One region of the Alteribacillus bidgolensis genome, then DNA from elsewhere that is predicted to be linked to it. Evidence: riboswitches for the same ligand, from Rfam matches in the RefSeq annotation. Region 1 holds a riboswitch; the other holds the start of a gene.
What was found. Region 1 has a riboswitch for S-adenosylmethionine ahead of CEF16_RS11330 (methionine ABC transporter ATP-binding protein). Riboswitches for the same ligand answer to the same signal wherever they lie in the genome.
Positions count from the first base shown of each region.

Region 2: linked by a shared signal. The riboswitch ahead of CEF16_RS03225 (methionine biosynthesis PLP-dependent protein) and the one ahead of CEF16_RS11330 (methionine ABC transporter ATP-binding protein) in region 1 are both predicted to bind S-adenosylmethionine.

Region 1 is NZ_KZ614149.1:2,259,732-2,270,127, reverse strand. Features, by position in the region: gene CEF16_RS11365 (acetyl-CoA C-acetyltransferase) at 1-375, shown strand, start outside; gene CEF16_RS11360 (acyl-CoA dehydrogenase family protein) at 462-2,246, shown strand; gene CEF16_RS11355 (arsenate reductase family protein) at 2,452-2,811, shown strand; gene gcvH (glycine cleavage system protein GcvH) at 2,863-3,246, shown strand; gene CEF16_RS23275 (hypothetical protein) at 3,366-3,686, opposite strand; gene CEF16_RS11345 (ABC transporter ATP-binding protein) at 4,016-5,767, shown strand; gene CEF16_RS11340 (ABC transporter ATP-binding protein) at 5,783-7,606, shown strand; SAM riboswitch class I at 8,083-8,204, shown strand; gene CEF16_RS11330 (methionine ABC transporter ATP-binding protein) at 8,477-9,505, shown strand; gene CEF16_RS11325 (methionine ABC transporter permease) at 9,495-10,175, shown strand; gene CEF16_RS11320 (MetQ/NlpA family ABC transporter substrate-binding protein) at 10,195-10,396, shown strand, end outside.
Region 2 is NZ_KZ614149.1:594,246-604,641, reverse strand. Features, by position in the region: gene CEF16_RS03230 (bifunctional homocysteine S-methyltransferase/methylenetetrahydrofolate reductase) at 1-428, opposite strand, end outside; gene CEF16_RS03225 (methionine biosynthesis PLP-dependent protein) at 461-1,564, opposite strand; SAM riboswitch class I at 1,665-1,777, opposite strand; gene CEF16_RS23560 (hypothetical protein) at 1,841-2,005, opposite strand; gene prsW (glutamic-type intramembrane protease PrsW) at 2,021-2,680, opposite strand; gene CEF16_RS03215 (asparaginase) at 2,813-3,769, opposite strand; gene CEF16_RS03210 (YpdA family putative bacillithiol disulfide reductase) at 3,782-4,789, opposite strand; gene CEF16_RS03205 (Glu/Leu/Phe/Val family dehydrogenase) at 4,901-6,133, opposite strand; gene CEF16_RS03200 (adaptor protein MecA) at 6,304-6,867, opposite strand; gene CEF16_RS03195 (metallophosphoesterase) at 6,950-7,705, opposite strand; gene yhfH (protein YhfH) at 8,020-8,151, opposite strand; gene CEF16_RS03185 (hypothetical protein) at 8,438-8,662, shown strand; gene CEF16_RS03175 (hypothetical protein) at 9,027-9,266, opposite strand; gene CEF16_RS03170 (RecQ family ATP-dependent DNA helicase) at 9,351-10,396, opposite strand, start outside.

The sequences.
Region 1 (10,396 bases):
CTTACCCCTATTTTAAAATTTCACTCTTTTGCAGTAGCTGGCGTCAGACCCGAAGTGATGGGGATCGGCCCAGTTGAAGCGATACCAAAAGCAGTGAAGATAGCCGGTTTGGAAATAGAGGATATAGGACTATTTGAGTTAAATGAAGCATTTGCGTCGCAATCACTTCAAGTTATAAGAGAATTAAACCTTGACCATGACAAAGTAAATGTGAACGGCGGAGCGATTGCCCTCGGTCACCCGCTTGGATGTACGGGAACAAAACTCACACTCAGTTTGATGAATGAAATGAAAAGAAGAAATGAACAATTTGGCGTAGTAACGATGTGTATTGGCGGAGGAATGGGAGCTGCCGGGGTTTTTGAATTATTGTAAAGAAATTCGGAAAAATGGGGAACCGGGAGGACAGCACCTTTTTCCTCCCAGCCTCCCAATATTATAAACTATTGGAGGTAGAAAACATGAGCAGTACAGTTGATCTTGGTTTAAAAGGCGGAGGATTTTTAGTAGAGGAAGTAAAGCCAAAACAAGTATTTACGCCGGAAGATTTTAGCGAAGAACACAAAATGATTGCAAAAACAACCGAAGACTTTGTCGTGGGCGAGGTCGTTCCAGAGGCGGAAAAAATAGAAAATCATCAATTTGACATTTCACGGCGTCTGTTAGAAAAAGCAGGCGAACTCGGGCTTCTTGGAGCAGACGTTCCCGAAAAGTACAGTGGTCTTGGTCTTGATAAAATCAGCTCCTCGCTTATTACGGAGAAGTTTTCTCGTGCTGGCGCTTTTTCATTAAGTTACGGCGCACATGTCGGTATTGGGTCGCTGCCGATCGTCTTTTTCGGAAACGAAGAACAGAAGAAACAATACTTGCCAGCACTGGCAACGGGGGAGAAAATTGCAGCATACGCGTTAACAGAGCCAAGCTCAGGGTCAGATGCTTTAGGAGCTAAAACTACGGCTGTCTTAAATGAAGAAGGTACTCATTATATTCTAAATGGGGAAAAGCAATGGATTACAAACTCTGCTTTTGCTGACATTTTCATTGTATACGCAAAGATTGACGGGGAGCATTTTACAGCCTTTATCGTTGAACGTGAATTTGAAGGCGTATCAACTGGTCCAGAAGAAAAGAAAATGGGGATTAAAGGGTCGTCTACGCGGACATTGCTTCTAGAGGATGTAAAAGTTCCAAAAGAAAATCTGCTTGGAGAAGCAGGGCGCGGCCATGTGATCGCCTTTAATATTTTAAATGTCGGACGTTATAAGCTTGGGGTAGGCTGTGTCGGCGGGGCGAAACGTGCAATTGAGTTAGCTTCTGCTTATGCAAACGAGAGAAAGCAGTTTAAAACGCCAATCGGTCAATTTAGAGTGATCCAAGAGAAATTAGGAACGATGGCATCTGAAACCTATGCTTTAGAAAGCTCCATTTACCGTACGGGCGGACTTTTTGAAGAGCAGCTCGGCAAGCTCTCTGACGAAGAACAGGAAGACGGCGGAAAAGTAGCTACTTCTATTGCAGAATACGCGATTGAATGTTCTTTAAATAAATTTGCAGGTTCAGAAACTTTAGATTTCGCAGCAGATGAAGCCGTTCAAATTCACGGCGGCTACGGATTTATGTCTGAATATGAAGTAGAAACCATTTATAGAGATTCTCGTATTAATCGTATTTTTGAAGGAACAAACGAAATTAACCGCCTGCTCGTTCCGGGGACGATTATGCGAAAAGCGATGAAAGGTGACCTTCCGCTTCTAGAGAAAGCACAAAGGCTTCAAGAAGAACTGATGATGATGATGCCCGCAGAGCCTGGAGATGCTCCACTGGAAAAAGAAAAATATCTATTAAAAAATGCTAAAAAAGTATTTCTTATGGTGGCTGGAAACGGTGCACAAAAATATGGAAAATCTCTGGAAGAAGAGCAAGAGCTGTTGATGAACGTGGCAGATATCGTAAGCGATATTTATTCGATGGAATCTGCCATTCTGCGAACAGAAAAAGCTATCAATAAAAATGGGGCAGACAAAGAAGAAATGAAAATTTTACTGACTCGTGTTTTCTGTCAAGAAGCACTGAACCGGCTGGAAGCTAATGCAAAAGAGTCGCTTGTGCATATGGAAGAAGGAGATAATCTGCGTACTATGCTCTCTATGCTTCGAAAGCTTACCCGCCACACCCCGACTAACATCGTTGCATTGAAGCGCCAAATTGCCGGCAGCGTACTGGATGCAGAGCGTTATGTCGTTTAAAATTGTTATACAATTTGGAGCGTTCTAAGCTCCAAAAATATATATTCCCTTTCTTCGGAAAGGCATTCTCCTCTCTGCTAAGTGATTTGAAAAAGCTCCGTTTATCGGAGCTTTTTCGCATGCAGGATCAAAATTTTATCGAGAAAAATGGCAGATTTGGATATAATAGAGAAGGAATGCAGAGTAGGAAAGGAGAAAGGAAACTATGGCAGTGACGTATTATGGGTATTCTCGCTGCGGAACATGCCGCAAAGCAAAAAATTGGCTTGACGAAAAGGATATCCCTTATAATGAACATGACATTGTCCAAAACCCGCCAGACCGAGAACAACTAGCTTATCTGTACAATAAAAGCGGGCTTGAATTGAAAAAATTTTTTAACACAAGCGGTAAAAAGTATCGGGAGCTCGGTTTGAAAGACAAAGTAAAATCAGCAGATGAATCAGAATTGCTCGACATCCTTGCTTCTGATGGTATGCTGTTAAAAAGACCGATTGTTACAGATGGCGAAAAAGTTACGGTCGGGTTTAAGGAAGAACAATTTGAGGAAGTATGGAATAAGTAAAAGTTTTGTCTTTCTCATTTAACATGAACTTTGAAAATGGAGGCTGATATGATGAATTTACCGAAGGACTTTAAGTATTCAGAAGAACATGAATGGGTAAAACAAGAAGGCGAAAAAGTACGAATTGGGATTACTGATTTTGCTCAGTCTGAACTTGGAGACATCGTATTCGTAGAATTGCCAGAAGAAGGCGATGAAGTTAAAGCGGACGAACCGTTTGGCAGTGTGGAATCCGTTAAAACCGTTTCTGAACTTTATGCTCCTGTCAGCGGAAAAGTAGTTGAAGTGAATGAGGAACTGGATGATTCACCGGAATTCGTTAACGAGTCACCATATGAAAAAGCTTGGATGATCGTTGTAGAACCAACAGATCAAGAAGAGTTAGATGAATTAATGTCAGCAGAAGAATATGAAGAAATGGTTAGCGAAGATTAATTTACTTACATAGAACCCGCCCTTGAAGCGGGTTCTTTTTGGCACTGTTAGAAAAATAGGTAAACATATAAGGGAAACTCGGTTCACGCCATAAGGACACGGCGAAAAACCGAGTTTTTCTAAATCTTTAGTATTACGCATATACATGAATCAATATCATAAGTGCTATTTTGATTATCAAAAACGAACATTATATCGATTGTAGCGGAAGGCAGCAACTCTTGCGGGATAAAGACCCCGCAGGCAGCTTGCTGCCAAGGAGGCTGAAGCCAAGCAAGCGGCAAAGAAGACACTATCGAGAACGAACAAAGTGAGTTGGAGGAGATGTCGCGCTTTGCCCGAGGGTGAAAGCGTCCGCCTGAAGCTAAAATCGAACGATAACGAGGGAATGTTATATAATGTTCGTTTATAATGATATAGAAATAAATGATGAAATTCATTCACATAAAAAGGACTTCTTTTTTTCATTTTTGAATTATATTATACTTAGGAAAACGAAATAAATTCAAGAGTTCCTGGAATCCCGAGCCAGCAAATGAGCAAGCCTATCAGCGAAATGATTTAGCGTTATTCCTCTATCTAACATTACAATTTTTTGAATGTTTAGCAAAATGAGCATTCTCGTGTGACTGCCTTCCTGTATCTCTTTTTTCCAATATTTAGCAGCCCTTTTATCCAGGTAAGCCGCTTGTAACCTATAGTAATCTTACTCACTCAAAGGGGGCCTGCTGCATTATATCAACTAATTATTTGTAAGGGAGGGTTCCGTTTGAATACGTTTAAGAGTTTAAAAGAATTTTATTGGCCTGATAAAAGATTATTTATTTGGTCAATCTTTTTTTTAATTATTATGACAATTTTAACGATGGCTTACCCAATCGTGCTTCAATTTGCGATTGATGAAGTAGTATTATCTGCAAATTGGGGGCTGCTTCCATACTTAGCAGGAGGTTTTGTCGTTATTACTGTGTTAAAAGCAGCTGCCACTTATATTCATCAGTATTATGGAGATTTATTTGGGATAAGGGCTGTCTATCGATTGCGCAGTCGATTATATAAGAAACTTCAATATTTACCTTTCCGATTTTATGATAATGCTAAAACCGGTGATTTAATGTCACGGCTTACCGCAGATGTAGAAGGTTTTCGCTTTTTTCTTTCTTTTGGATGCGCTCAACTTTTAAATCTTGTTCTCTTGGTGACGGTCAGTTTTGCGGTCATGATGTATTATAGTGTGCCGCTTGCGTTAGTATCGTTGGCAGCAATGCCGTTTTTAGCCGTAGCTGTGTATCGTTTTGACAAAAAAGTCCATCCAGCCTTTAAAAACATTCGGTTATCATTTGCGTCTCTTACCACGAAGGTGCAGGAAAATGTCAGCGGCATGAGCACGGTAAAATCCCTCTCAAGAGAAGATTTTGAAATGGGACGGTTTGATGGAAGAAATGCCGACTATAAAAATAAATCGTTATATACATCTACGATATGGGCAAAATTTTTTCCGTTTATGGAGCTTATCGGTAACGTGTGCGTTGTGGTTTTATTAGGATTTGGCGGCTATCTTGTTATACAGGGACAGCTTCAGCTTGGTCAGCTGGCTGCGTCCTTTAGCTTGATTTGGTATATTATCGGTCCTCTTATAAATCTTGGGTTTATCATTAATACTTTCTCTCAATCGAAAGCTTCTGGAGAAAGGATAGTAGAAGTTTTAGAGGAAAAGGAAGATATTACGAATACAGCCTTTTCTGAACCAGTGGATTGCCTTTATGGAGAGATAGTATTTAATCACGTTACTCACACTTATTCTGGAGAAACACAAAAAGCGCTTGAGGATATTACTTTTCATGCAGCTCCAGGTGAAACGATTGGTTTGATTGGAGCGACAGGGGCTGGGAAAACAACCATTACTCAGTTAATATCAAGGTTTTATGAACCGGACGAGGGAGAGGTATTAATTGATGGTAGAGCAATAAATCAATACAAGCTTGAAGATTTGCGAGCTCATGTTGGATTTGTGCTGCAGGAATCTTTTATATTTTCATCGACCATCCACGACAATATCGCGTATGGAAGACCTGACGCCTCCTTAGAAGAGGTGATTGATGCAGCAAAACGCGCCCATGCTCATGAGTTTATTATGGAGCTTCAAGATGGGTACGAAACGGTATTAGGAGAAAGAGGGGTGGGCCTTTCAGGAGGACAGAAACAAAGAATATCTATTGCCAGAGCTATATTAATTAATCCCGCCATTTTAGTACTTGATGATGCTACAAGTGCTGTTGATATGGAAACGGAACATCGAATTCAAGCGGCATTCCAGGAAGTGATGAAAGAAAAAACGACGTTTATTATCGCACATAGGATTTCGTCCTTGAAGCACGCCGATCAAATTTTAGTACTTGAAAATGGAAAAATTGCAGAAAGAGGAAGACATGAAGAGCTGTTAGAAAAAGAAGGTATTTATAAAACCATTTATGACATTCAGTTTCAAGATAAGGAGACAGTCATGCAGCAGCAGGTTTAAAACAGGAGGAAAAGTATGAAAAATAAGAATGCGGTTCCTAATCGGGCAGATAAAGGGCGGTTTCGCTATTCACAGGACCAAATCATTGATAAGGCATTTAACTGGGAGCAAATCCGACGTCTGCTTCATTATATGAAGCCTTACTCAAAAAAACTGCTGCCAATGGCCGTGATTGCTATGCTGGCTGCAACTTCAGTAAGGCTCGCTGCTCCTGTACTCATCGGGTATACGATCGATGAAGCGATTCAGCCTGGAGACTGGAATTTGCTAATGGGCATTACTATATTTATCGCTTCTATGTATGCTTTAGCCTGGGTAGCTAATACGTTTCGTATCAAATGGATTAATCAAATGGGACAGTATGTCATTTATGACTTGCGGAGGGATTTGTTTAATCATTTGCAAAAGCTCTCCCACCGTTTTTTTGATCAAAGGTCGGCAGGGTCTATTCTCGTAAGAGTGACAAACGATATCAATTCGCTGCAAGAGCTGTTTACAAACGGTGTGATTAACTTATTAATGGATATCGTTATGCTTGTCGGTATTATTTCTATCTTATTTGTACTAAGCCCTGAATTAACAATTGCGATTATGATTGTACTTCCTATCATGTTTTACATTTCTACTAACTTACGCCGCAAAATAAGACGGTCTTGGCAGACAGTAAGGCTTAAACAATCCACGTTAAATTCTCATTTAAACGAAAGCATTCAAGGAATTAGAGTAACACAGTCTTACACGCAGGAAAAAGAAAATATGGATTACTTTACTGATTTGAATACGGATAACTATGAAGCATGGGAGCAGGCGACGCGAAAGAGTGCGATGTTTCGCCCGCTCGTTGAATTATCCAATGCCGCGGGGACTGCTATTCTCATATGGTATGGTATTTATCTTATAAATGCCGAGTCCATCACAATAGGAGAGTTTGTAGCATTCGCTACATTTTTAGGCATGTTTTGGGAACCGATTTCTCGTCTAGGCCAGATTTATAATCAGTTGTTAATGGCGATGGCTTCTTCAGAGCGGATCTTTGAATATATGGATGAAAAACCTTCCGTACCTGAAAAACCTAATGCTAAAGAGTTAAAAGCAATAAAAGGAGATATTCGATTAGAGAGTGTGGCATTTAGCTACGATGAAAAACGTACTGCTCTTCACAAAATAGATCTGCATATGAAGCCGGGGCAGACCTTTGCGCTTGTAGGCCATACAGGGTCTGGAAAAACAACCATTGTTAATTTGATCAGTCGTTTTTATGATCCAACAAAAGGCAGGGTATTAGTCGATGGTGATGATTTGCGTAACGTGACGCTCGACAGCTTGCGTTCCCAAGTAAGCATGGTGCTGCAAGATACGTTTATTTTTTCAGGAACGATTATGGAAAATATACGTTTCGGGCACCCGAATGCAATTGATGAAGAAGTAAAAAAAGCAGCTTACCATGTAGGAGCGGACGGGTTTATACGGGCATTGAAGAATGGATATGAAACAGAAGTGGAAGAACGCGGAAATGTTTTATCGGTTGGGGAGAGGCAGCTTATTTCATTTGCAAGAGCTCTGCTGGCTGATCCTCGTATATTAATCTTAGATGAAGCGACCGCATCTATAGATACAGAAACTGAGCAGATCATTCAATCGGCTTTGAAAAAGCTGTTAGAAGGGCGGACAGCAATTATGATTGCCCATCGATTATCTACGATTAGAGAAGCTGATGAGATTGTTGTATTAGATCACGGACGGATTATGGAACAAGGCAGCCACCATGAATTAATGAAGCAAGGCGGGGAATATTACCGGCTTGTTCGTGCTCAGTTTAATGTACTTGATGCTGGTTGAGTGAAACGTAGTGGATTGATGTTATGTTATTACTGATTTTACATGCTATTAATATGTTAAACGGGGCTGTCCCAAAAGGTTTTTTCAGCTGAAATACACTTCGCTTTCACCCTTAGGGCACAAGTGCGGGATCTTACTTCCACAGGAAGTGGTGGCTTCTACGTTGCACACAGGACGTGTGCGGTTTTAGTAGAAGTTCCTTTATCTTTGCTTTTCCGGAGGGAGTCTACGTGTATTTCAGCTGAAGTTAATTAAAAAATTTCGCCGAACAGACTTATGGGACAGCCCCCTTCATTTTGATACTCTTTAGTACTTAGGAATGCCTTAACTTTGTTAAAAAGGATCAAAGTATAAGTATATACTACGTCTTCCGCTATAGGACTTGGCGGTGAGCCAAATTTTTCAAATCCAAAGTTAATAATTGACACTTCCTGTCCCACATGCTATTATTCCATTTGGCTGACAATACAATAAATCTCTTATCATGAGAGGTGGAGGGACTGGCCCTTTGAAACCCGGCAACCATCCATGTATTTTATTAAACAATGGAAAACGGTGCCAAATCCTGCAAAGTGTAATATGCTTTGAGTGATGAGAGGAAGGATGATTACTTATATACACCTTTCTGTGCATCGGCAGAAAGGTTTTTTGTTTCCGCTCAATGAAAAAAGGGAAAAAACAAAATATCACTGACCAATGTGCAGTTTTTACCAATAGCACAGCAGTTGACGAGCTTTGTAAGGACCTGTAAAGTTTTAATGAGAATAATAAAAGGTTGTCTATCCGTGCTGACAAGGCGGATTTTTCTAGGGCGTTTTATGAAGTTTTCTGATAAGTTTAGTCGGAATTAAAGGAACGAGGGATAACAGCATGATAACTTTAAATCGTTTATCGAAAGTGTTTCAAGCAAAAAGCGGAAACATAACAGCTGTCGATGACGTAAATTTATCGATAAATAAAGGCGAGATCTTTGGGGTTATTGGATACAGCGGTGCTGGAAAAAGTACCTTGATCCGCATGTTAAATATGCTAGAGCGGCCAAGCCAAGGGCAGGTTTCGGTGGCTGATTGGAACATGTCAAAGCTTTCCGGACGCTCTTTAAGAGAAGCAAGACAAGAAATCAGTATGATATTTCAGCATTTTAATCTGCTTTGGTCCAGGACGGTAGAGGAAAATATAGCTTTTCCTTTGGAAATAGCAGGCGTCCCAAAGAAAAAAAGAATAGAAAGAGTACAGGAACTTATAGAACTAGTAGGACTCCATGGGCGTGGAGATGCTTATCCTTCTCAGTTAAGCGGAGGTCAAAAACAACGGGTAGGCATTGCAAGAGCGCTTGCAAACAACCCTAAAGTTTTGTTGTGCGATGAAGCGACCTCAGCTCTTGATCCAAAAACGACAGATTCCATTCTTGATCTTTTAACGGATATAAATAAAAAACTAGGACTTACAATAGTACTTATTACACATGAAATGCATGTCATTCGTAAAATTTGTCATCGCGTAGCAGTGATGGATGGCGGAAAAGTAGTTGAACAAGGGATGGTGCTTGATGTTTTCCGCCACCCGAAGCAAGACATGACCAAAGAGTTTGTCAAACAAGTGACGGAGCCGGAAGAAACGATGGAAGCAATTGAAGGATTACTAGAAGATAGAAATATAGGGCCTGTAGTCAAATTAATGTTTCTTGGTGAAGATGCAGAGCAGCCCGTCATGACAGAACTGATCCAAACGTGCGGTGTCAGCGTGAATATATTGCAGGGGAAAGTTTCTAAAACGAGAGATGGCAGTTACGGAACCTTATTTGTGCAGCTGCAAGGAGAAAAGAAGAACCTTGATAAAGCTCTATTGTTTTTAGAAGACCATCGTATAGAAGCGGAGGTGCTGAACCATGATAAATAACCTCCAGGAAGAGCTGCTTCCTAATGTTAATTGGGAAAATATGTGGGAAGCTACATTAGAAACTGCTTATATGAGTGCTCTTGCTGTAGCCGCTACATTTATAATTGGTATATTTTTAGGTTTAATTCTCTACCTTACGGATAAAGGGAACCTATGGCAGAATAAAACGATCCATGCAATAGCTGCTGCGCTTGTCAATATATTTCGTTCTATTCCATTTATTATACTGATTATTTTACTGGTTCCTTTTACTACTTTTATTGTTGGAACAATGCTTGGGCCAAGTGCGGCGCTGCCGGCTTTAGTTATAGGAGCAGCTCCTTTTTATGCTCGCATGGTTGAAATTGGGCTGCGTGAAGTAGACAAGGGAGTAATTGAAGCAGCTCAATCGATGGGAGCAAATCAATGGCATATTATTTTTAAAGTCCTGCTTCCTGAATCAATGCCTGCCTTAATTTCTGGAATAACAGTAACCTCCATTGCGTTAGTAAGCTACACTGCAATGGCTGGGGTGATCGGTGCAGGCGGTCTTGGAGACCTGGCTTTTAGAGAAGGATATCAACGAAGTAATCCGGATGTAACTTTTATGGCAACCATCGCCATTCTTATCATTGTATTTATTTTGCAATGGATTGGCGACTGGATTACCTATAAATTAGATAAACGTTAAATTAAAGGAGGAAATGTCAATGAAACATTGGCTGCAATTATTAGCTGCACTTATCCTGATTTTGCTGCTTGCTGCATGCGGCGCCGGGGAAGATTCAGAAGAACAAGAATCAGGTGATACTGGAAACAATGAGGAAGAAGCAGCACCAGAAGAAGAAAATGCTGAATTAGTTGTTGGAGCTTCAAATGTACCTCATGCAGAAATTTTAGAGTTCGCATCGG
Region 2 (10,396 bases), 1.7 Mb from region 1:
AAGGTTTCCAGCATTAAACCGTCAGGGTTTTCTGAAAGTAAAGCCTCTGCTTGTTCTTTAAAAGCATTTTGTATGTCTTCACTGCTGACATCGAGCTGCTTTACCCCTTTGATGCCTCCGATCGTCCCAAAAACAAAAGCTTCTGTCCCAGCAGCTTCTTTTGCAAGACGTATTCCTGCCTTATTTATTTCTACTGTTTTTTCACTTAGTTCGTATTTTTCAAGTTTTATTTTGTTTGCAGCATATGTATTCGATTGAATAACATCAGAACCTGCTTTTACATATTCCTTATGAACAGCTTTTATTGTATTTGGATTACTCAGGTTCAACATTTCAAAACACCCGGTAATACCTTTATCATATAAATAGGTGCCCATAGCACCGTCACCGACAAGCATGTTTTGCTGTAATTTATTAAGAAATTCCACTACTCTGTCATCCTTTCTTTTTAAGAGCGCGCTTATAATTTAGCTAAAGCTTGGTCTAAATCTGCAATTAAATCCTCAGCATTTTCAATACCTACAGAAAAACGAAGCAGCCGATTACATACACCGTTTGCTATTCTTACTTCTTCTGGTACATCAGCGTGGGTTTGGGTTGCTGGATAGGTCATAAAACTTTCTACACCGCCAAGACTTTCAGCAAATGTTATTAAGTCCAGTTCCTGCAGAAGAGTATTCACCCATTCTTCATTTTGAAGGCGGAAAGATAACATTCCACCTTTACCTGGATAGAGAACATCTGCAATTTTATCGTGTTTATTTAAAAAGTCTGCAACTTCCTGTGCATTTTTTGTATGTTTTTCCATACGAAGGGACAATGTTTTCATCCCTCTCATAAGCAGCCAAGAATCCATCGGTGATAAAATAGTGCCCATGCCATTATGAAAAGCCCCTATTCGCTCACAAATATTTTCATCATTAGCAACAATTAATCCAGCAATAACGTCGTTGTGACCTCCTAAGTATTTAGAAGCGCTATGAATAACTATATCAGCTCCCTTGTCTAAAGGCTGCTGCAAAACAGGAGTGTAAAAGGTGTTATCTACGATAAGCAGTAATTGCTTGTCTTTTGCGATTGCAGCAAGAGCGTCAATATCAGCCTCTTGCATCAATGGGTTCGTTGGTGTTTCGATAAACAAAGCGCGGGTTTTCTCGTTTATCAACCGCTCAAAATTTTCTAAATTACGAGGATCTCCATATTGTATAGTTACTCCCCAGTTTTTCCAGCCTTCTTCAAAAAGCCTGTAGGTACCTCCGTACAAATCTTGTGAGGCAAGAATTTCATCTCCACTTTCAAAAATAGCAAAGAGCGTTTGTATGGCTGCCATTCCAGAACTTAAAGCAAATCCTTTTCTGCCGTTTTCAAGTGCAGCAATCGCATTTTCGAGTATTTCTCTTGTCGGATTGCCTGTTCTAGAGTAGTCATATCCAGTGGATTGTCCAATTCCAGCATGACGATAAGCAGTTGAAAAATACACGGGAGCACTAACAGCCCCTGTTTTTTCATCTTGATTATTGCCGATTTGCGCTAAGTTTGTTTCTATATGGTGTTTACTGCTCATTTTTATGCACCTCATTTTTTATGTATATTCTTTTTTCCCTAATAGGAAAGCCTTCTTCTCGATAAGAAGAAGGCCTGCTTTATAAAGGCATGTACACTTCATCTTATCTTTCAGACGAGTAAGTATATCGTCTGTCGGATTTAGCACCTGACCATTGCGTGGCTGGTTGCTGAGATTTCATAGGGCCTTTCCCTCCATCTCTCTCGATAAGAATATAAAAATGTAATTGTTGTTAGTAAAACCGTACACGATAAAAAGCATAATTGCAATAACAAATTATTCCGGGGTTGCATCAATGTGAAGATTCGTTTCATTACCGCATACGCATCGCTTAAATCCTGTTTCGAGCTCTCCTTTTTCATTGTTTCTTCCTCGAAGAATATATTTTTCACCACATTTAGGACAGCGGACAATTACACGATAACGAGTCTGAACAGCCATAACTTCCATCCTTTCTTATGCCATTTTTTCATTCGCTTTTTTTGACCTCGACAATGCGAACCACCATAAGAAAAACATAAATGGTACAATGATAACTATTACATTTTTATGGACGGTCAATAATATCAAATCATATAACCCATGTAAAACAAGAGGCACAATAAGTGAGAATATCATCCAGATTACTTTTTTTACCTTTGTTGATGCAATTTGAGCACATCCTATATAATACCCCATTACTACTCCAAATAAAGCATGGCTGGAAACTGAAAGTAGAGCTCTACCTATTGCATAATCAATTCCAGTCGCCATGAGATATATTACATTTTCAGCCGAAGCAAACCCTAAGGAGATCGATGCGCCATATACAATTCCCTCATAGCGCGAATGGAAAGATACAAATTTATAAATAGTAAAAAACAATAAAAACCATTTAAAAAACTCTTCTAAACCTGCTGCTCCTAAAAAAGCATGTAACCATTCAGAACGTAAAACACCTTCTGCTTCTAATGCATATTGCAGAACCATTATAGGGAACACAAGCAATGCGCCAATAATAAAGGTTCTTAATACTTGTAAAAGAATATTTGATTCATATTCATTTCTTAAATAAAAATAACTTAACAGAGCAATGGCAGGTGCCAAAGCTGCAATAATAAGCGCAATCACTTTCATCCCGTCCCCTCTTATTATATTATCGTAACACGCTGTTTTATCGATGAAAATAAGGGTTCCGGGTAAGAATATCCATCCTCTTCACTCTTCTTATGTTACTCTTATTCTTTATTATATAAACTAATTATTAAATTAGAGACGACGTTTTTCATTATTTAAAGATAATGAAACAGCTAATTTAATCCTCGCTTTTTTAGAATCTAAATCTTCTCCTAATTCCACACCCATTTTCTCTAAATCATAAGCACTTCCATTATAATCATAAGTCGTATAAACATGGCCTTCTTCAGCACTAGTGGTAAGAACAACTTTAATGTTATGGTCGATTGCATTCTTTATACTATTTACCATTTTAGGAGTAACTTGCCCACGCCCAACGCCTTCTAACACAATACCTTTTGCACCACTATTCACTGAGGCATCGATATGACTGCCGTCTGCATTTAAATAAACTTTTACTATATCTACTCTAGGTAATTGATTTCCTAATCCTAAATAATCTCTTCTACTCGGCTTTTGGTAAAGGATTACTTTATCATTGTCAATTATACCTATATATCCATAGCCAAACGAATTAAATCCTTGGATATTAGATGCATGTTCTTTTTTTACGTATCTTGCTGAAAAAATTCTTTCATTAAACACTACGGCCGTCCCTAAATCCTTTAAATCATTCGCACATGCAGCTAAAATCGCGTAGCGGATATTTATGTAAGCATCACTGCCTAATGCTTCTGGAGCCCTTTGGGAACCGGTCATAACAATTGGCTTTTTATTGTTGAGGGTTATATCAAGGAAATAGGCTGTTTCTTCCAATGTATCTGTTCCATGTGTTACTACTACACCGTCAATCGTTTTGTCATTTAAATAATCTTGCATTCTTCGCCTTAAGTTCAGCCAATCATCAAAAGTTAAATGAATACTTGGCTTTTGAATAAATGAGTCTATGATTAATTCCACATGGTCTGGCAGATCAAACATAGAAGCAAGTTCTTCTCCTGTCAGCTCTCCGGCAGCTAATAAACCTGAACCTTCTTTTGTTTTACTTGCAATTGTACCGCCTGTAGCAACTAAAACCACTCTTTTCATACTCTCACCTCACTACATGTTCACATTTCGATTTATTTGATTTTTATTTTGTTTTTCTATCGAGTTTGCAATATATTCGCCATGAAAACGACCGTTCTCAATAAATATTTCATTGGCATCATTACCTGCTGCTAATACACCAGCAATATAAAGCCCCTGTACATTCGATTCCATTGTATCTTCATTAAATACGGGACGTCCGCTATCAGCATCTGTTTTAACCCCCATACTATGCAAAAATGAATGATCTGGATGATAACCCGTCATAGCAAACACAAATTCGCTCTCAACTTGGTGTTCCTTGCCTTCTTTTTTATAATATACAGAATGAGTAGTTATTTTCTTTACATCTGCTTCATAAACCATGTCCACTTTTTGCTGTCTTACAAGCGAATAAAAATCAGGCAGAATCCAAGGTTTTACTGCATCTGAAAATGATTTACCTCTATACAATACGGTGACCTCTGCACCTGCTTGTTCTAAAGCAAGTGCAGCATCAACGGCAGAGTTTTTGCCTCCAATGATTGTCACTTTTTTTTGAAAAAAAGGATGGGCTTCTTTAAAATAGTGAAAAACGTGCGGAAGCCCTTCTCCCTCTATTTCCATTATATTCGGATTATCATAGTACCCAGTAGCCGCTACTATGTAATTGCAATGATAAGCTTTTTCTTTTCCATTTATTGATAACGTAAAAACATCAAATCCATCGGTTGATTTGTTAACTTTCTCTACTTTTTCATACGAATGAATTCTCAGCTTACGACGCTTTGCTACTTGCCGATAATACACAAGCGCTTCATGACGTTTTGGTTTCCTTTCAATGGAAGAAAAAGGTATGTCTCCTATTTCTAATTTTTCACTAGAACTAAAAAACGTTTGATGAGATGGATAGTTGTATATAGAATGTACGATATTTGCTTTTTCTATAAGCAGCGGATTATACCCCTTCTCTTGCAAGGCAATTCCTGCTGCTAGTCCACAAGGACCAGCTCCGATAATGATAATCTCTTCTTCTAGCATATTAAGTATCTCTCCTTAACCATTTCTCCATCTTTTGTACGTTGAATGAAAGAAAACTCGCCGAGATAGCGGGCGAGTCTCTGAGCATATTTGTTAAATCTTTTATGTTTGTTAAATCCAGCCGCGAAACCGTGAAGCTTCGGCCATTTTACGGACACCAATCATATAAGCTGCTAATCGCATGTCTATTCTTCTTCCATGAGAGAGTTTATATATGTTTTCAAAGGCTTGAACCATAACTTGTTCCAGCTTTGTTTCTACTTCCTCTTCTGTCCAATAATACCCTTGGTTATTTTGGACCCATTCAAAATAAGAAACAGTAACACCACCTGAACTTGCAAGCACATCCGGTACTAATAAAACTCCTCTGTCCGCTAATATTTTTGTGGCTTTTAATGTCGTTGGTCCATTTGCAGCTTCTACTACTATTTCAGCTTTTATATTTTCAGCATTTTTTTCGGTGATTTGGTTCTCAATCGCAGCGGGCACTAGAATATCACAATCTACTTCAAGCAGCTCCTGGTTAGACAGCCGATCCTTAAAAAGGTTCGTTACAGTTCCAAATGAATCCCTTCTATCTAGTAAATAATCAATATCAAGTCCATCAGCGTCATATAAAGCCCCGTGAGCATCTGCAATTCCAACAACTTTCGCTCCTGCATCGTGCATAAATTTAGCCAAGAAACTTCCTGCGTTGCCAAAGCCTTGAACAGCTATTCTTGCACCTTTCATATTTAACCCTTTTTTCTTTGCAGCCTCTCTGATGCAGATCGTAACGCCTTTTGCTGTGGCAGATTCCCTGCCGTGAGATCCTCCAAGAACAATGGGTTTTCCAGTTATAAAACCAGGTGAATCAAACTCGCGAATTCTGCTGTATTCATCAAGCATCCACGCCATTATTTGAGAATTTGTAAAAACATCAGGAGCAGGAATATCTTTAGTCGGGCCTACTACCTGACTTATAGCACGTACATATCCACGGCTCAATCGCTCTAATTCATGAAACGACATTTTCCTTGGATCACAAACAATGCCGCCTTTTCCCCCTCCGTAAGGAAGGTCAACAATGCCTGCTTTTAATGACATCCAAATTGAAAGTGCTTTTACTTCTTGTTCTGTAACATCCGGATGAAACCGGACACCGCCTTTGGTTGGTCCAACTGCATCATTATGCTGGGCCCTGTAGCCAGTAAAAACCTTAGTAGACCCATCGTCCATTCGTATAGGAATGCGCACGGTTAATAATCGCATTGGTTCTTTCATTAGTTCAAATACTTCTTCGGGGTATCCTAATTTATCTAAAGCATTTTTAATAACTGTTTGGGTAGAATCAAGTACATTCATATTTTCAAGCTGCTCATTCTTAGGATGTTCATGATCTTTTTTCTCATGTTCCTCCATCACTTTTCACCTCTGAAACATTTTGCTTGATGTCTGACTTTTTACGGAACCTAATCAATTACTACTATAAAGAATTACTGCCATTATTTCCACTCAAATATTGGAAAAGAAAGTTATAATTTACTAGAGGCTAAAGATTGAAGAGCCGATTCCGTTTTTAGTATCTTTCCTTTTTTTCTTACAATCACTGGGTCTACATATGCTTTTTCTCCGTATTCTTCAAGTAACGGTAAAAGAAAGTCAGGCTGTTTTGATTGATAGAAAGTAAAATAAAGATAATAATAAGGGGGCCATTCGATTAACATACCGCCTTTTATATTGTGATGCACAGCGCGCTCCGCTAAAGCAAGCAGATCTTCTTTACGTGAAAAACGAAACAAGACCATAAAATCACTTTTTTTTGTTTCGTTTAATACGTTCATTTTACTGCCCTCTTTATCAAAAAAACTGATAATAAGATAAATGGTACCTTCTTCTCCTTCGTTGATTTCTGCGTCAAGTTGTGCATTCTGGTCGATATTGAAATGGTTGGAAACCATCCAAAGAAGGGAGGAAAAAAACAATTCGGCACGATCATTATTAACTAAGCCATTGTATGGATCGATTCCGTATTGGGAAAGTTCTTGCTGGCTAAGATGAACTTTCAAACGATCTCCAGGCCATGTGTATATCTCCATTTTATATCCCCCTGAATTTGCCATTGTTCCCGTCTTAACTTGCTATACTATATTCATGTCGGCAAGGAGGGGTGAAGATATATTAGGCTTTTGCCTTTAAAGTGATAAGATGCGATTCGGCTGGTGCTCCCCAGCGGAGAGGTAAAGAAGTCGTTCCAAATCCATTACTTATCAACAGCTGAACACCTCGTCGTGTTTTCCAGCCGCCTTTCTCGCGCGGTCCGATATGCCCTAGTCGTATTTGTCCTCCGTGTGTGTGTCCACTCAAAACGGCTTCAAATACAGATGGATTTGACAATTGATTTAATACCGCTGGATCATGTACAGCTAATATAGGAATTCCTTTTTCTTTTTTATCAGCTAACACTGCTTCATTTAATCTTTGTTCCTTATCCACTAAACCGGCAATTTTTAATACCTCATTATTTATCTGCCAGCTGTAAATACTGTTTTCTAAAGTAATAACCTTTTCTTTTTCAAGTAAAACCTGTAAACGTTCTTTTGTTTCTGCATCATTGTTTCCCCAAACGAAGAGAACTTGGCCAATTTCACTTAGTTTTCTAATGTTTTTCTGTACTCTCTCTAAAGGAACATCTTCCTCCATAATGTCTCCGCCAATAATAACGAGTTCTGCTTTATTTTTTACCTTTTTTATTAACCGATTGGGAATACAGCGGAAATGTATGTCTGAGATAAAAAAAATACTTCTATCCCAGAAGCTTTTAGGTAAGTGAGTTAAGTATAGATTTTCGTTTCGTATTCTTGTTCGCTTTCCTTCTATAAACATAAGTAATGCCCATAAGGATAAAAGATAAAACAACATCTTAAACCATTTCATTTTATAATCGCCTTCCCAATCTTTATTTTTTACTCCTTCATATTATCAGCAGCTAAAATAATAGCATAAGAATATTGGTTAATAAAATGGAATGTACTAGAAAAATAGCTTAATAACGATTTATCATTTTTTTACATTTGATAAGTTCAAATTGCACAAAATTTCTTTATTAAAAACACATTAGAAAAACTCGGCTTGCCGCCGAGTCCTATGGCGGAAGACGTAGTTTTACTTATGCTTTGACCCTTTAACAAAGTTTTAAAGTAAAAAAAAAGAACGGTTTCCCGTTCTATCATATAATAAATATCAGGTTTTTATATATCGGTGTTCCTCAAACATTTATCGCATTGATTCATATAGGACTCATGCATTTCTTCCATCACTTCTCCACAATCTGAACAATGTTTTGGCGGAAGATTTCTGAAAAATTCAGTTATTTTTTTCATTTAAGAAGCTCCCCTTTCGATCTTTTCTTACACTTATTGTATTATAACAGATTTAATTTTGTCAACTTGTTTTAGAACATTTTTCGCCTAATTATTCTTTGCAAAAAGAATAATTCGGGACAAAACCACCTGTCATTACATAAACTCCTTGAAACAACTTCAAACTGTTACATAATAGAATCTTATTATTAAGAACGTTTTCGTAACTTTTTACTTTGATGATGGAAAATAGCTTCTAGACTGAATTATAATATTAAGGAAAACGTAAAGAAGGAGGCAGCAGAGAGTGGACTTAACCATATTCTTAATCGGTGCTGGTTTATTTGGGGGAGGATTCTTTCTTTTACTTTTTTTATTGTTAAAGAAAAAAAGTTTGGTAGTGCCCTTTATATTAATGGGGATCGGAGTGATTGTTTGCTTTATCGGACTGCTGCTATCTTCTCCATTAACAGAAGAAACTCAACTCACATTACATAAGTTGATGATGGAAAAGCAGTCTTTGTATCAGTAAGTAAGCGTTCTAACGGTACTAGCCGAAGTCCTCTCTTGCAGAGGGTTTAACTTTGCATTTATTTGAAAATTCTAACAAGTTTCGTTATACTATACGTAACCTTTCATTTAAACAGGAGGCGGAACCAATGTTATTAAACAAATTGACGTGCCGCTCGCTCATAACTGACAAAGATGTTGACTACAATTTCCGGCTTGGTATCCCTGTAGAAGTTTTTTGTACTCATTCAGAATCAACCATTGCATTTGGTCAGATTGAAAGATATTCACATCATATTATTTGCGTAGCTGGTTCATGTTTTGACAGACAGGATTTTATTTTTATAGGACAGAGACATCTAGAACAGGTTACTTCATAACATTTATTATACATTCGAACCTATTTGAATCGAAATAAATACAGCAATCAGTACGATAAGGATAAATAAAACAAGCAAAAGACGTACCATCGGATATTTAAGCATAACTTTCTTTCTCTTCTTATGTACTTCACTTCTTGGAGGAAGCGAATAAACGTTAATGGATCTTTCTTCCCTTATCTTATTTTGACGTGTTCGTCTACGAAGACTTTCAGCCTGGTCTCCTTGACGGTTAGAATTCATCATTACCATCACCCTTTTTGTACGATAGAAAAGGCTTTATTATTATTATTTTAACACATCTTCAGGTTTCAAGCTCCATTTAAGTGCTTAGCTGCACTGATGAAACAAGGAAGCCAGGCGGTCTTTCCAAGTCATGTTTTTAGATGGTTTTTTTATATGTCTCTCCTTTTTTAGCGGATCTGCTCCACAAATCCCACAGCATTGTTCCGGCTTTGTCAGCTGTTTCTCCCCAAAATATTCTAATAACCTTTTTCTTCTGCATGTGTCATCATTCCATATCCATTCTTCCATTTGTTTCAGCTTTGTAAATTTCCATCCCTTTCTCTTATCAATAATCTTTAAAATGTACTCTTTGACCTCGTTTAGCTTGTGTGAGTGATTGTGCCATTCATTCCAATAATGAGTAAAAAAACGAGCATGAGTTTCTTCAAATCCGCATCTTTCCATCAAAAATTGTTCAGAACATTTTTGCTGTGCGTTTTTTTCGATTTCTATACTTGCTTCATTAATCTGATTTTCGGCAGGAAACTCATTTTCAATTAATCGGCGAGGAAAAATTTTGTCTTCATTCGATCTTAAAAGTATCGCAGTACTTGGAAATCCATCCCTTCCTGCTCTTCCTATTTCTTGAATATATGATTCTAAGTCTTTTGGATAGTTGTAATGAAGTACAAACCGAATATCTGGTTTGTTTATTCCCATGCCAAATGCATTCGTGCAACAAATAACATTCGTTTCTCCTTCTAAAAATTGCTGCTGTATTAAATTTCGATCTTCTTGTGTCATCCCTCCATGATATGAAAAGGCAGTAAGAGCAGTTTCCTCTTTTATCATAATGGATAACTTCTCAGCTTTTTTTCTGCTTGATACATACACCATTCCAGGCATAGGGAGCACATTTAAAAAATCAATTAATACTTTTTTCTTCTCCTCTTCATTACTAGCTGGCACAACTTCTATAGAAATATTTCTACGATCAATGGAATCACAGAATATGACAGGGTCTTTTAGTTGTAATTGCTGCAGAATATCATTTTGTACTTCTGGAGCGGCAGAAGCTGTTAAAGCCAAACAAGGTGGGGCTCCTAGTACGTCACGTATATTGCTTAATTTCAAATAATCCGTTCGAAATT